3 regions of the Erwinia rhapontici genome follow, and region 1 is predicted to be linked to each of the others. Evidence: predicted binding sites of a transcription regulator. Region 1 holds the regulator's gene; each other region holds the start of a gene.
What was found. The regulator PurR, encoded in region 1, represses purine synthesis genes. The targets are predictions, from matches to a motif close to CANGCAAACGTTTGCNTG.
Positions count from the first base shown of each region.

Region 1 (4,613 bases):
CACAATCGGGTAAATCGCACCGTTTGCCATCGCCATTCCACAAAACGGCAGTAGCAATGCAAACAAGGAAGGCTGCGGCTGCAGTGAAACAAAATAGATCGCGAGAATGCTGACGCTGTAGAAGGCCAGCAGCCATGGCAACAATTGGCGCCCGGCAAAGTGGTTCAACAGGGCGCGGCAGCTAAACCCGCCCACAAGAAATGCCACAGTTTGCGGAACATAGCTGAGGCCAATATCTGCAGGGGACAAACCAAGGTTACCCAGAATGAAAGGGGACCCGGTGAGCCAGGCAAAGAAGCTGGCAGAGCACGCGGCATAAATCGCCACGTTGCCACTGTAAATAGGAGACTTCAGCAATGTGAGGAAGCCAGGAGTGCGAGGCTTAACGACGCCGTGATCGTCCACCGGGCGTGACGGCAAGCGCAATGTAGGGATCAGTAGTGCGAGGCTGAGCAGTAGCAAGACAACGAAAATCGAACGCCATGAAAAGTGTTGCAGTAGCCAGGCACCCAACAGGGGAGCCAGCGCAGGCGAGAGGGCCACCAGAGGCATAATGGTGGCAAAGACACGGTTGGCCCGCGGACCACTGTAGCGATCGACCACCAGGGCCTGCCAGCTCACCGCCGCAGCACACACCCCCACGGCCTGAACAAAGCGAACGATCAGCAACCAGAAAGCCGACTCTACCCACAGCATTGCCGCACAACCAACGGCGAACAAACTCAACCCCATCATCAATACAGGTTTTCGGCCGATGCGGTCTGACAGCGGGCCCCAGACTAGCTGTGCGCAGGCAAACCCGGCGAGGAAGATACTTAAACTGGCGCTAATGGCACCGGCTTCCGTCTGCAAGTCATGTTGCATCACGCCAAACGCGGGTAGGTACATATCGGTAGCAAGAAAGCCCAGCATGCTGAGCAGCGCAAGGTAAATCATAAATCCTTTGGAACGCATGGTTTTTAACTCTTATTAGACAATTTTTTTACGCGTGCAGTGTAATCGCGTGCTGACCCGTCTGTGAAACGCTAATATTCGTGGGTTGCGATGAAAAATATTGAAGGCAAATCATGTGGTCTGAACATTCTCTTGAAGTGGTAGATGCGGTGGCGAGGACGGGCAGCTTTACCGCTGCTGCGGCGGAATTGCATCGCGTCCCCTCCGCAGTAAGTTATACCGTGCGCCAGCTGGAAGCCTGGCTGGCCGTGAGTCTGTTTGAGCGTCGTCATCGTGATGTGGAGTTGACGGACGCCGGACGGGTTTTCATTGAAGAAGGTCGTGCTGTTATCAAAAAAATGCTCGCCACTCGCACACGCTGTCAACAGGTGGCTAACGGCTGGCGGGGACAAATCAATATCGCGGTCGACAGAATTGTGCGCCCGGCACGCACCCGGCAGCTGGTCGTGGATTTCTACCGGCATTTTCCGGATATGGAACTGCATATCATGCCGGAAGTGTTCAACGGTGTGTGGGATGCGCTGGCTGACGGTCGCGTCGATGTTGCGATCGGTGCGACTCAGGCGATCCCGGTACGAGGACGTTTTGCTTTTCGTGATATGGGAAGTCTTAACTGGCGCTGCGTGGTGAAAACGTCACATCCTCTGCTGAGCCATGAGGGACCGTTAAGCGAGACGTTAATCCGTGAGTGGCCATCGCTGGTGCTGGAAGATACCTCACGTGCCTTGCCGAAACGCACCACGTGGACATTAGATAATCAACGACGGCTGGTGGTGCCTGACTGGGAAAGTGCGTTTGACTGCCTGCGAGCCGGGCTGTGTGTTGGGATGGTACCCGGTCATTTTGCCCAGCCCTGGCTGCAACAAGGCGTGTTAGGAGAAGTGACGCTGACGTCCCCGTTTCCCGACAGTCCCTGTTATCTCAGCTGGTCGGAACAAAGCGCCTCACCGGCGCTAAGTTGGTTACTGGACTATCTGGGGAGCACAGAAACCCTGAATGCAGAGTGGTTAAGCGAACATCCTGGCCAGTGGCAGGTGAGTGATTAACGGCGGTAGTCGCGGAAAGGACCATCGGCAACGGAACGACGCTCGATCAGTGAAGGGTGAACTTCAATGGTTTGCGGATCTTCGCGCTTGCTGGTAATACGGTCCAGCAACATATCAAAAGCGGTTTCGCCCAGACGCTCTTTTGGCTGGTGGACGGTGGTCAGTGCGGGCGTAAAGTAGCGGGCGTTGCGCACGTTATCATAACCGATCACTGAAATATCCTGCGGTACGCGTAGCCCCATTTCATCTGCTGCGCAAATCGCGCCCATGGCCATAATATCACCGCCACAGAAAATGGCCGTTGGGCGCTGCTTCTGCGACAAAATTTGCTGCATGGCGCGATAGCCAGATTCAGGTTCAAAATCGCCCTGCACCAGCCATTCATCGCGCAAAGTGATGCCCGCTTCTGCCAGTGCCTTCAGGAATCCGGCATGGCGGCCACCGCCTGTATTACGCTCAAGCTGGCCTGGGATCGCGCCGATATCGCGGTGCCCGCGTTCGATCAGGTAGCGCCCCGCCAGGTAACCACCCTCAAAAGCATTATCAAGCACGGTATCAGTGAAATCACCGCGTGATTCGCCCCAATCCATGACGACCATCGGAATATTACGGTTATCTTCCAGCATAGAAATCAACGTGTCAGGATATTCTGAACACATCACCAGCAGCCCATCGACGCGTTTTTGCGCCATCATTGACAGATAGGCCTGTTGCTTTTGCAGGTCGTTGTGCGCATTGCCCAAAATCAGCGTATAGCCTTTGGCAAAGCAGCGGTTTTCTATTGCTTCAATGATCTCTGCAAAATAGGGCGCTTCACTGGATGTTGCCAGAAGGCCAATGGTTTTGGTGTGGTTGACCTTCAGACTGCGGGCTACGGCGCTGGGGGAATAATGCAATTCTTTGATTGCAACCCATACCGCTTCGCGCGTCTCTTCGGCTACAAAGCGCGTTTTGTTAATCACGTGAGACACAGTGGTGGTTGAAACACCGGCGCGCTTTGCCACATCCTTAATTGTTGCCATGAAAATCGTACTCCTGGTGTTATCGTAACATCTTGATAACTAATTGGTTAAACGTTTGCCTGGGTACAGCCATTCCTTCCCGACCAGAATTATTTTGGGTGCTGTCTCAAAGGGTCGGGAAGGGGTAAAATCGTCCGTAGAGTGACATGCAGTGCTGACTTTTACACGTTGCCAACGGTGTTGCGCAACGGAATAAAGAATTCTAACAAGGCTGCGCACAGAAAACGAGATTTTTACGGGTAACTGTGGGAAAATCTGTTGGCTTACTAATAACAAGGTTATTGAGGAGAGAGAATGAACACTGATATGAAAATGACGGCGCTGACCGTTGTGGGTTCACTGCTGATGATTATTGCGTTTAGTTTTACGGCGGTAATGCATTAATTCTTGCACGGGAGGAGGAAACTCTTCCCGAACCCACACGCATTATCGAATCGTTTTAGGCGTCATCATACGGCGCGCACCGATGTAATGTTCCTGCCAGTAATCTTCGCTCAACGCACTGACCTGAATATCTTTACCTGTCCGTGGAGACTGAATAAATTTCCCTCCACCCAGATAGACGCCAACATGATCTGCTGTGCCACGTCCGTTAATACGGAAGAAGACCAGATCACCTTTCTCTAACTGATCGCGCTTAATCGAAGCCGCATCACGCAGATGGTACATTTCATTAGCCGTGCGTGGGATCTTGAACTTCACCAGGTCTTTATAGGCATACCACACCAGACCACTGCAGTCGAAACCGGTTTTCGGAGAGGTGCCGCCCCATTGATAAGGTTTACCGAGCTGGCCCATCAGCTTGTTCATCGCCGTCTCACGTGCTTTCTGGTAGCGAGCGCGATGCGCTTTGCTGAGTTTGAGCGGGGCGTTCAGAGCATCGTTATCATCGTCAGTGGCTTTGCTGCCTGCGCGTTGACGACCATAATGTTTTTTATCTGCTTTTTTGCTGGCCGCGAGTTTTTTACTCAGTGTTTTCTTCTCCACCTTCGCATTACGCACCGGGGCCACGCTGGTTTTTTTCTTTTCTTTCTCTTTCAGTTTTTTTGCCAGCAGAAGCCGTGCTGATTTAGAGGGTTCTTTTTTAGCGGTTTCTTTGGCTTTCTTACTGACAGGTTCTTTGACTTTTTTGGTCGAAGTGGCTTTTACCGGGCGGCGCTTACGGCGGTCATCTACACGTGCAGTATTGCTTTCGGCTTTTTGCTGTTTTGCATTAATAGGGGCATGTGGCGATGCGTGCGCCATGTTGAAGAACAGCTGAGTGAAAGCCAGTATGAAGAGCGTGATGAGTAAACGCATCGTTCCCATTAACAGTTTGTGCGCTACAAAAAAGCAGCAACGCGGTAAAAAAAGAGATTTCTGCGGTATGCAGAAGGTTAGGCCAATTCTAATCTAACTTCTTAACAAAGGGTAAGGTCTTTTTTGTTTCAATAATACAGATCAAGAAAATGATGTAATATTGAGCACAATCAGGTGGTTAACCCAGCAATAAAACCAGTGTTAGTCATAACAGGTGCAGCAGTGATGATAAGAAAATGTTATTTTGTTTCCCTGTTTTGTCTATTAGTCACATTTTTACCTCTCTCGCATG
Region 1 covers NZ_CP085627.1:2,239,487-2,244,099, forward strand. The annotation lists gene punC (purine nucleoside transporter PunC) at 1-954, opposite strand, end outside; gene punR (DNA-binding transcriptional activator PunR) at 1,068-2,000, shown strand; gene purR (HTH-type transcriptional repressor PurR) at 1,997-3,022, opposite strand; gene cydH (cytochrome bd-I oxidase subunit CydH) at 3,317-3,406, shown strand; gene LJN55_RS10570 (C40 family peptidase) at 3,449-4,321, opposite strand.

Region 2 (4,613 bases), 1.5 Mb from region 1:
CACACCATGGTCATCAGAGCAATGCCACCGCCCATTGCCAGTGCGGAATAGACTGACTGCAGGCGGATCACCTCGCTCCCGTCGCGGGCAGCGATAAAGCGCATAGCCGCCAGATGACAAATAGTGAAACTGCCACAGTGCAGAATTTGTGCAACGACAAGCCAACCCAGTTCCGTGGACGACGCCATCATACTCCAGCGTAAAACAGCACAGACACAGGACAGCAACAGCAGATCGCGTGCGCTCCAGCGGCGGAACAGTCGGTTGCTGGCGGCAAACACCACAATTTCAGCCACGACGCCCAGCGACCATAAATAGCCCACAATGCTCGACGAGTAGCCTGCTTCCTGCCAGTAAATGGCACTGAAGCCGTAGTAGGCGGCATGCGCCCCCTGCATCAGCGTCACGCATAGCAGGAAGCGCCAGACAGCGGTTTCACTGAGCATCTGCTTCCACTGCGCCCATCCGCTATGTTCGGTTTGTTTTTCCATCCCCTGCGGCATCACCGCCGGGCGTAGCATCATACCTGCAATCATCGCCCCGCATCCCACACACAGCAGCATCAGGATGGCGTGATAGGAAAAATGTGTCACCAGCACACCGGTAAGCGCCGAGCTGATCACAAACGCCAGGGAACCCCACAACCGCACCGGACCGTAAGGCAGGGCGATCTGTCGCTGCCAGGTTGCGGCCAGCGCATCGCTCAACGGCACCAGCGGTGAGAAGAACAGATTGAATCCGACCATCACCAGCAGCAGCCACACCCACTGGGAACCTGCCCAGAAGCCCAGCGCAAATAACAGCGTCAGCGAAGCCAGCAGGCGCAGGACGCTAATCAGTCGTGAAGGGTTAGTGACGCGTGAGGCGATAAGCAGGCTACCGGCAAAGCGGGCAATCATGCCGCAGCCCAGCAGCAGGCCGATTTTTTCCGGTTGCAGGCCGCTGTCTTTTAGCCAGACGCCCCAGAACGGTAAATAGACGCCATAGGCGAAGAAATAGGTGAAGTAGCTCAGTCCAAGCCAGTACGTGGAACGTATCGTCATTTTCCCTCCGACAAAGTGGAGGCTAATGTACACCGCCGCACAGGATAAAAAAATAGCGGGACACTTTCGTGTCCCGCTATCTGTACTCAGGCTCCCATTAAATCAGGAGGTAAGGACGAATTTATGCATATACAGGGAAGCGTGCACAGATTTCCAGCACCTGCTTCTTCACACGCTCGCTCACGCCTTCATCATTGATATTGTCGAGAATATCGCTGATCCAGCCTGCCAGTTCGCGCACTTCTGCTTCTTTAAAACCACGACGGGTGACAGCCGGGGAACCGATACGAATACCTGAAGTCACAAACGGGCTTTTCGGATCGTTAGGCACGCTGTTTTTGTTCACGGTAATGTTGGCACGGCCCAGGGCTGCGTCAGCTTCTTTACCGGTCAGGTTTTTGTCTACCAGGTCCAGCAGGAACAGGTGGTTATGCGTACCGCCAGAAACCACGTTGTAGCCGCGTGCCAGGAACACTTCCACCATTGCTTTAGCGTTTTTAGCCACTTGCTGCTGGTAGGTTTTGAACTCAGGCTCCATCGCTTCTTTGAAGGCGACAGCTTTACCCGCGATAACGTGCATTAGCGGGCCACCCTGGCCACCAGGGAAGACAGCAGAGTTCAGTTTTTTGTACAGGTCTTCGTCACCGCCAGCCGCGAGGATCAGGCCGCCACGTGGGCCTGCCAGGGTTTTGTGCGTGGTGGAGGTCACGATGTGCGCATGAGGTACCGGGTTAGGGTACACGTCAGCTGCAATCAGACCCGCCACGTGCGCCATATCAACGAACAGGTAAGCGCCAACGGTATCTGCGATTTCGCGCATTTTTGCCCAGTCGCACACGCCAGAGTAAGCAGAGAAACCACCAACGATCATTTTTGGCTGGTGCTTTTTCGCCAGTTCAGCCAGTTCGTTGTAATCAATCTGGCCGGTCTCGTCGATGCCGTAAGGGATGACGTTATACAGCTTACCAGACAGGTTAACCGGGGAACCGTGAGTCAGGTGACCGCCGTGTGCCAGGTTCATACCCAGAATGGTATCGCCCGGCTGCAGCAGCGCAGTGTATACCGCGAAGTTAGCCTGGGAACCGGAGTGTGGCTGCACATTGGCGTAGTCTGCACCAAACAGGGCTTTAGCACGGTCGATAGCCAGCTGCTCAACGATATCCACGTACTCACAACCACCATAGTAGCGCTTGCCCGGATAACCTTCAGCGTACTTGTTCGTCAGCTGAGATCCCTGAGCCTGCATAACACGTGGGCTGGTGTAATTCTCTGAAGCAATCAGCTCGATGTGCTCTTCCTGGCGCACTTTCTCCTGCTCCATCGCCTGCCATAAATCGGCATCATAATCGGCAATGTTCATTTCACGTTTTAACATTTGCATCTCCTGACTCAACTGACTTGCAATAATGAATGCCCCCGCTGGGGAGCGATGGGCAATAGTTTAAACTGTTTATGCACCTGTTGAATAGCTTAACCACTGCCTTTTTACGCAAACGATTGGCTTCAGTTGTGGCAAGGGTTAGTTACTGTTCTTTGCAAGTCCCGGATAAGGAATTCTCCTCATCTGCCAGATGCTGTTTTTTCAACAAGACCGTACATCGCGTGCGGAAAAATACCCTCTCACTCTAAAGGTGTATTTACAGCGGAGTATGTTGCGAATAACATGCATTTTAAATACATGTTTAATTTCTTGCTAAGGAGCACACCATGCTGGACAGCCAAACCATTGCCATCGTCAAATCTACTATCCCCGCCGTTGCTGCACTCGGCCCTCGCCTGACCTCGCATTTCTATCAGCGGATGTTTGCCCACAACCCTGAGCTGAAAGACATCTTTAATATGAGCAACCAGAGCACAGGTAATCAGCCGGAAGCGCTGTTTAATGCCATCTGCGCCTACGCCAGCAATCTGGATAACCTCGCCGCGCTGGGCCCTGCCGTAGAGAAAATTGCGCAGAAACACACCAGTTTCGCTATTCGTCCCGATCACTATCCGATCGTCGGTGAGCACTTGCTGGCGAGTATTGATGAAATGCTGCATCCGGGTGAAGAGGTGCTGGCAGCATGGGGCAAAGCCTACGGCGTACTGGCCGGAATTTTTGTACAGCGTGAGGAGCAGATTTATGAAGAAACCGAAGAAAAAGTCGGCGGCTGGCGCGGTGGCCATCGTGAATTTGTTATCAGCGAGATCGTCCCGCAGAGTTCCGTGATCAAAAGTTTTATCCTGACTCCCGTCGATGGCCAACCGGTCGCAGATTATAAAGCCGGGCAGTATCTGGCGGTATGGGTGAAAGACCCGGGTTTTGAGAATCAGGAGATTCGCCAGTATTCCCTGACGCGCACGCCCAACGGTCGTGACTATCGTATTGCAGTGCGCCATGATGAAGGCGGTGTGATGTCCAGCTGGCTGCATCAGCAGCAGCCCGGCCAGCGCGTTCATCTGGCCCCCCCTGCCGGGGATTTCTTCCTTGATATCACGGCTGAGACGCCGGTGACACTGATGTCGGGTGGTGTCGGCCTGACGCCGATGCTGGCGATGCTAAACCAGCTGGCGAAAGATAAACATCCCGCCACAGTACAGTGGCTGCACGCCACCGAGAATGGCGCAACCCATGCTTTCGCTGAGGAAGTGACCGCGCTGGGGGCGCAGTTGCCGCAGTTCTGGCAACACATCTGGTACAACCATCCGCAGGCGCAGGATGAAGGGAAATATCACCAGCGTGGGCTGATGAACTTGCTGCCGCTGGAATCACGCGTCAGCGATCCGGCGATGCACTATTATCTCTGCGGCCCACTGGCCTTTATGGAAGCGGAAGAAAAGGGGCTGCTAGAGTTAGGGGTTAAAAAAGAGCACATCCACTACGAAGTGTTCGGGCCGCATAAAGCGTTATAAAAGCAAACGGGCTGGCCGCGCAATGCGGTCAGCCCGTTGGGACCCCGAAAACGACAATCAGATCGCTTCTTCGTCTTCCTCGCCAGTACGAATACGCACCACGCGCGCAACGTCGAACACGAAGATTTTACCATCGCCGATTTTACCGGTCTGCGCCGTACGCATGATGGTATCAACGCAGGTATCCACGATGTCGTCCGCAATCACGATTTCGATTTTCACTTTTGGCAGAAAATCGACCATGTACTCTGCGCCACGATACAGCTCGGTGTGGCCCTTCTGACGACCAAAGCCTTTCACTTCAGTCACGGTCATCCCGGTGATGCCGACTTCCGCCAGCGCTTCACGCACATCATCCAGTTTGAACGGTTTGATAATTGCATCAATCTTTTTCATGGCAGACCCTTTTCTCTCCCTCCGTGCCCGGACGGATAATCAGTTAACTATATACCCGTTACGCTCAGCCTGCCTGCGCACGGGCAGCAGACCGAACATGTCTGAGGTATACCGGACGTCCGTCTCTTTTCAGGCAGCTAAACTACCATAATCAGGCAGCGTTACCGCAGTGAAAATTATTCTTTAAAATCGGCAGCATCCAACTCATGACGCGATAACAGTTTATAGAACTCAGTACGGTTACGCCCCGCCAGCCTTGCCGCGTTAGTCACATTGCCTTTG
Region 2 covers NZ_CP085627.1:3,758,311-3,762,923, forward strand. The annotation lists gene LJN55_RS17380 (3-phenylpropionate MFS transporter) at 1-1,043, opposite strand, end outside; gene glyA (serine hydroxymethyltransferase) at 1,165-2,418, opposite strand; gene hmpA (NO-inducible flavohemoprotein) at 2,751-3,935, shown strand; gene glnB (nitrogen regulatory protein P-II) at 3,993-4,331, opposite strand; gene glrR (two-component system response regulator GlrR) at 4,508-4,613, opposite strand, start outside.
Region 2: glyA (serine hydroxymethyltransferase) is a predicted target of PurR. The motif match lies at 2,530-2,547, and genes of this name have one in related genera.

Region 3 (4,613 bases), 2.0 Mb from region 1:
GGTCAACGTTGGTCAGCGCGAAGACATCTTCCACGCTCATCGCAGCACGGAAGGCATCAGCGATGTACCAGATGCGGTCGCAGCCAGCATCTTTCAACTCGCGACGAATGGTCGTCAGCGCTTCCGGGTCGTCAAGGCCCACTTTCGGGTCAAAACCATGGGCGCCCACTTCCAGACCGCGCAGGGCTTTCTGCATCGATTCCTGGAAGGTGCGACCAATTGCCATCACTTCACCCACAGATTTCATCTGTGTGGTCAGACGATCATTGGCACCTGCAAATTTCTCGAAGTTAAAGCGAGGGATCTTCGTCACAACGTAGTCGATGGACGGCTCGAAGGAGGCCGGAGTCAGGCCACCGGTGATGTCGTTGGTCAGCTCATCCAGCGTAAAACCGACGGCCAGCTTGGCGGCGATTTTCGCAATCGGGAAACCGGTCGCTTTGGATGCCAGCGCTGAAGAACGTGATACGCGCGGGTTCATCTCAATGACAATCAGGCGACCATTTTCCGGATTTACCGAGAATTGTACGTTTGAACCGCCGGTTTCCACACCGATCTCACGCAGTACCGCCAGCGAGGCGTTACGCATAATCTGGTACTCTTTGTCGGTCAGCGTCTGTGCTGGCGCAACCGTGATGGAGTCACCGGTGTGAATGCCCATGGCATCGAAGTTTTCAATCGAGCAGACAATGATGCAGTTGTCGTTTTTATCACGCACCACTTCCATCTCGTACTCTTTCCAGCCAATCAGCGACTCATCAATCAGCAGCTCATTAGTCGGTGACAGGTCGAGGCCGCGCTCGCAAATCTCTTCAAACTCTTCGCGGTTGTAAGCGATACCGCCACCTGTGCCACCCATGGTGAATGACGGACGGATAATGCACGGGAAGCCCACGTCAGCGGCAACCGCCAGCGCTTCTTCCATTGTATGTGCGATACCGGAACGTGCGGTATCGAGGCCGATTTTCTTCATCGCAACGTCGAAACGACGACGGTCTTCCGCTTTATCGATCGCATCAGCGGTGGCGCCGATCATCGTGACACCAAATTCAGCCAGCACACCCTGACGTTCCAGCTCCAGCGCACAGTTCAGCGCAGTCTGGCCGCCCATGGTTGGCAGCACGGCATCCGGGCGCTCTTTCTCAATGATTTTGCGCACGACTTCCCAGTGGATAGGTTCGATATAGGTCGCATCGGCCATATCCGGGTCGGTCATGATGGTGGCCGGGTTGGAGTTCACCAGGATAACGCGGTAGCCCTCTTCGCGCAGCGCTTTACACGCCTGCGCACCCGAGTAGTCAAATTCGCAGGCCTGGCCGATAACAATCGGGCCAGCACCGAGGATCAGGATACTTTTTATGTCTGTACGTTTTGGCATTGTCTTTCTCTCCCGACCTTAAATAGCTTTTTTAATCAGTTCGATAAAATGATCGAACAAGGGGGCGGCATCGTGCGGGCCTGGGCTGGCTTCCGGGTGCCCCTGGAAGCTGAAAGCGGCTTTATCGGTGCGGTGAATACCCTGTACCGTATGATCAAACAGTGAAGTATGGGTCACACGCAGATTAGAAGGCAGCTGGCTGTCGTCAACGGCAAAACCGTGGTTCTGGGCGGTAATCATCACGGTATTGTTATCGTGATCTTTCACCGGGTGGTTACCACCGTGGTGGCCCAGTTTCATCTTCACGGTCTTGGCACCGCTGGCCAGCGCCAGTAACTGGTGGCCGAGGCAGATACCGAACACCGGAATGTCGGTTTCCAGTAGGCGTTTAATCGCCGTAATCGCGTAGTCACACGGCTCCGGGTCGCCAGGGCCGTTAGAGAGGAACACCCCGTCCGGATTCAGCTTCAGCACGTCTTCCGCGGAAGTCTGTGCCGGAACAACGGTCAGACGGCAGCCGCGATCCACCAGCATACGCAAGATGTTACGCTTCACGCCGTAATCATACGCGACAACATGGAACGGCAGGTCTGCATCAGTCTTCGGCGCAGGCAGCTCACCTTCCAGCGTCCAGCTCCCCTGCAGCCACTGATACGCATCCTTAGTGGTCACTTCTTTCGCCAGGTCCATGCCTTTCAGGCCCGGGAACGCTTTGGCTTTTTCCAGTGCTACAGCGGCATCCAGCGCATCGCCCGCGATGATACAGCCATTCTGTGCCCCTTTTTCGCGAAGCAGACGGGTCAGTTTACGCGTATCGATATCGGCAATAGCGACAATGTTGTGGCGAGTCAGGTAATCAGACAGGCCTTCTTCATTACGGTAGTTGCTGGCAATCAGCGGTAAATCACGGATAACCAGGCCCGATGCATGTACCTGAGAAGATTCTGCGTCAGCGGAGTTGGTGCCGACATTGCCGATATGGGGATAAGTAAGAGTGACGATCTGGCGGGAATAGGAAGGATCAGTGAGGATTTCTTGATAACCGGTCATTGACGTGTTGAAAACAACTTCTCCCACTGCCGACCCGGTTGCCCCGATGGCCCGACCGTGGAATTGGGTTCCGTCTTCCAGAACCAATAGCGCTGACTTAATCAAAACATCCTCCAGGGAATAAACAGTCACAATATATGCATATTAATTCAGGAATGACCCCAAAATCAATGCAAAAACTGCCTGACTGCTCAGTTTTTGGCAAATTGGGCGCATTCTAATGATCGCCCTCTCTATTGTCTACCCTGCGAGGATGTTTTTCTGCGTTTTTTAACTAACTGAGCGTAAATCCGGAAGATTTACCCTGAAAGCATGACACATCCTGGTCATAAAATCGGTTGCCTGAGCGCTTGTGCATAATTTCAGGGGGTGATGAGTAAAAAAGTGGACCAAATGGTCAAAAACAGCGCTTACGGAGGGTGAAAAACAGAGATGAGATCAACTTATAAGTGGAACATATAAAAAAATAACTTAAATAGCTATTTATACAAAATAAAAAGGGCAATAAAATTATTGCCCATCCAATCAAAAAGTTATGATTGAAATAACCACATCACGATGGTACACAACACTTATAAATCATCAAGATTCAGGACGCTGCGCATATCATGAAGCCCTGTTTTATGCGCTTTCAACCATATTGCTGCACGAACTGCGCCATTAGCGAAGGTCATACGGCTTGAAGCCTTGTGGGTTATCTCTACCCGCTCGCCAACATCTGCAAACATCGCTGTATGCTCACCGACGATATCTCCGGCACGTACAGTGGCAAAACCGATGGTCTGTGCTTCACGCTCACCGGTGTAACCTTCACGGCTATAGACCGCATGCTCATTCAGGTTCCAGTTCATCGCATCAGCAATCGCTTCCCCCATCGCCAGCGCGGTACCCGATGGTGCATCAACTTTATGACGGTGATGCGCTTCGATGATCTCGATATCCGCGTAGTCACCCATCACTTTGGCGGCTTTCTCCAGCAGTTTCAGCACCAGGTTAACGCCCACACTAAAGTTGGCGGCAAACACGATGCCGATATCAGCAGAAGCGGCTTTGATGGCAGCTTTACCGTCCTCATCGAATCCGGTGGTACCAATAACCATCGCTTTTTTATGCTGACGACAAAATTCCAGATAATGTAGCGTGCCTTCCGGACGGGTGAAGTCGATCAACACATCGAAATCATTCACCACCGCATCAAGGTTATCCGTCACTTTAATGCCCAGTGCACCACAACCGGCCAGCTCTCCTGCATCTGCACCCGTCAGCGACGAACCTGAACGCACCAGCGCTGCGCCCAAACGCGCACCTTCAGACTGAACCGTTGCCTGAATTAGCTGACGCCCCATACGCCCTGCGGCTCCCGCAATGGCGATACGGACTTCTGTATTACTCATATTTATTCATTCCTGACAGATTTCTATTCATTCAAGCCGCATACAGATTAACCAGCGGTTAACGTCTGCGCCACAATTAAAACCAGATAATAAGAATTTTACGCCAGCGCGTGAGGATTATCAGTAAAACAGATTTTGTAAGGATTGGGGAAGGGAAAATGGGATGGCCGTTGAGTGGATAAACTACGAAAACTGGCAGGCATCCTTGCTCAAGCAGAACTGGCTATATAACCTACAAAAGCTGATTGTTAATCAAACCAAGGATGAACCATGCTGTATATCGATGCCAATGGCTATATCGATGCGATCAGGATTACCAAAAAGATTTTTCACTCCCTTCATCACGGTGACATGGGCCATGTTAACGGCATTGTCGTTCATCAGACCGGGGCCGCAACGTTACAAAGTACCTTTAACAGCTACCAGCACGCCAATGCCAACGGGGCCCATTTTATCATTGATAAAGATGGCACCATTTATCAGACGGCCTCGCTGTTCAAAATGACTTACCATGTTGGCAGGATGAAATCGCGCTGCCTGATCACGCAAAAATGTGAACCCGCTGAACTCAAAAAGCCACTCAACTGGAAAACGCCTGGCGCACCAAAGAAATATCAGACAGGGAGAGGCAAAAGCCCTGGCCCGACCGCTTTCCGGCAAACACGGATGCAATTGGTATTGAAATGGTAGGACTGGCGGTAGAAGACCCAATAAATAAAAAGTCTAAAGACCTTATCTATAATCCTGTTACTGAACAGCAGAATGAATCACTTAAATGGCTGATCAGTCAG
Region 3 covers NZ_CP085627.1:4,252,084-4,256,696, forward strand. The annotation lists gene carB (carbamoyl-phosphate synthase large subunit) at 1-1,378, opposite strand, end outside; gene carA (glutamine-hydrolyzing carbamoyl-phosphate synthase small subunit) at 1,397-2,533, opposite strand; gene dapB (4-hydroxy-tetrahydrodipicolinate reductase) at 3,001-3,822, opposite strand; gene LJN55_RS23940 (peptidoglycan recognition protein family protein) at 4,093-4,512, shown strand; gene LJN55_RS23945 (peptidoglycan recognition protein family protein) at 4,434-4,613, shown strand, end outside.
Region 3: carA (glutamine-hydrolyzing carbamoyl-phosphate synthase small subunit) is a predicted target of PurR. The motif match lies at 2,756-2,773, and genes of this name have one in related genera.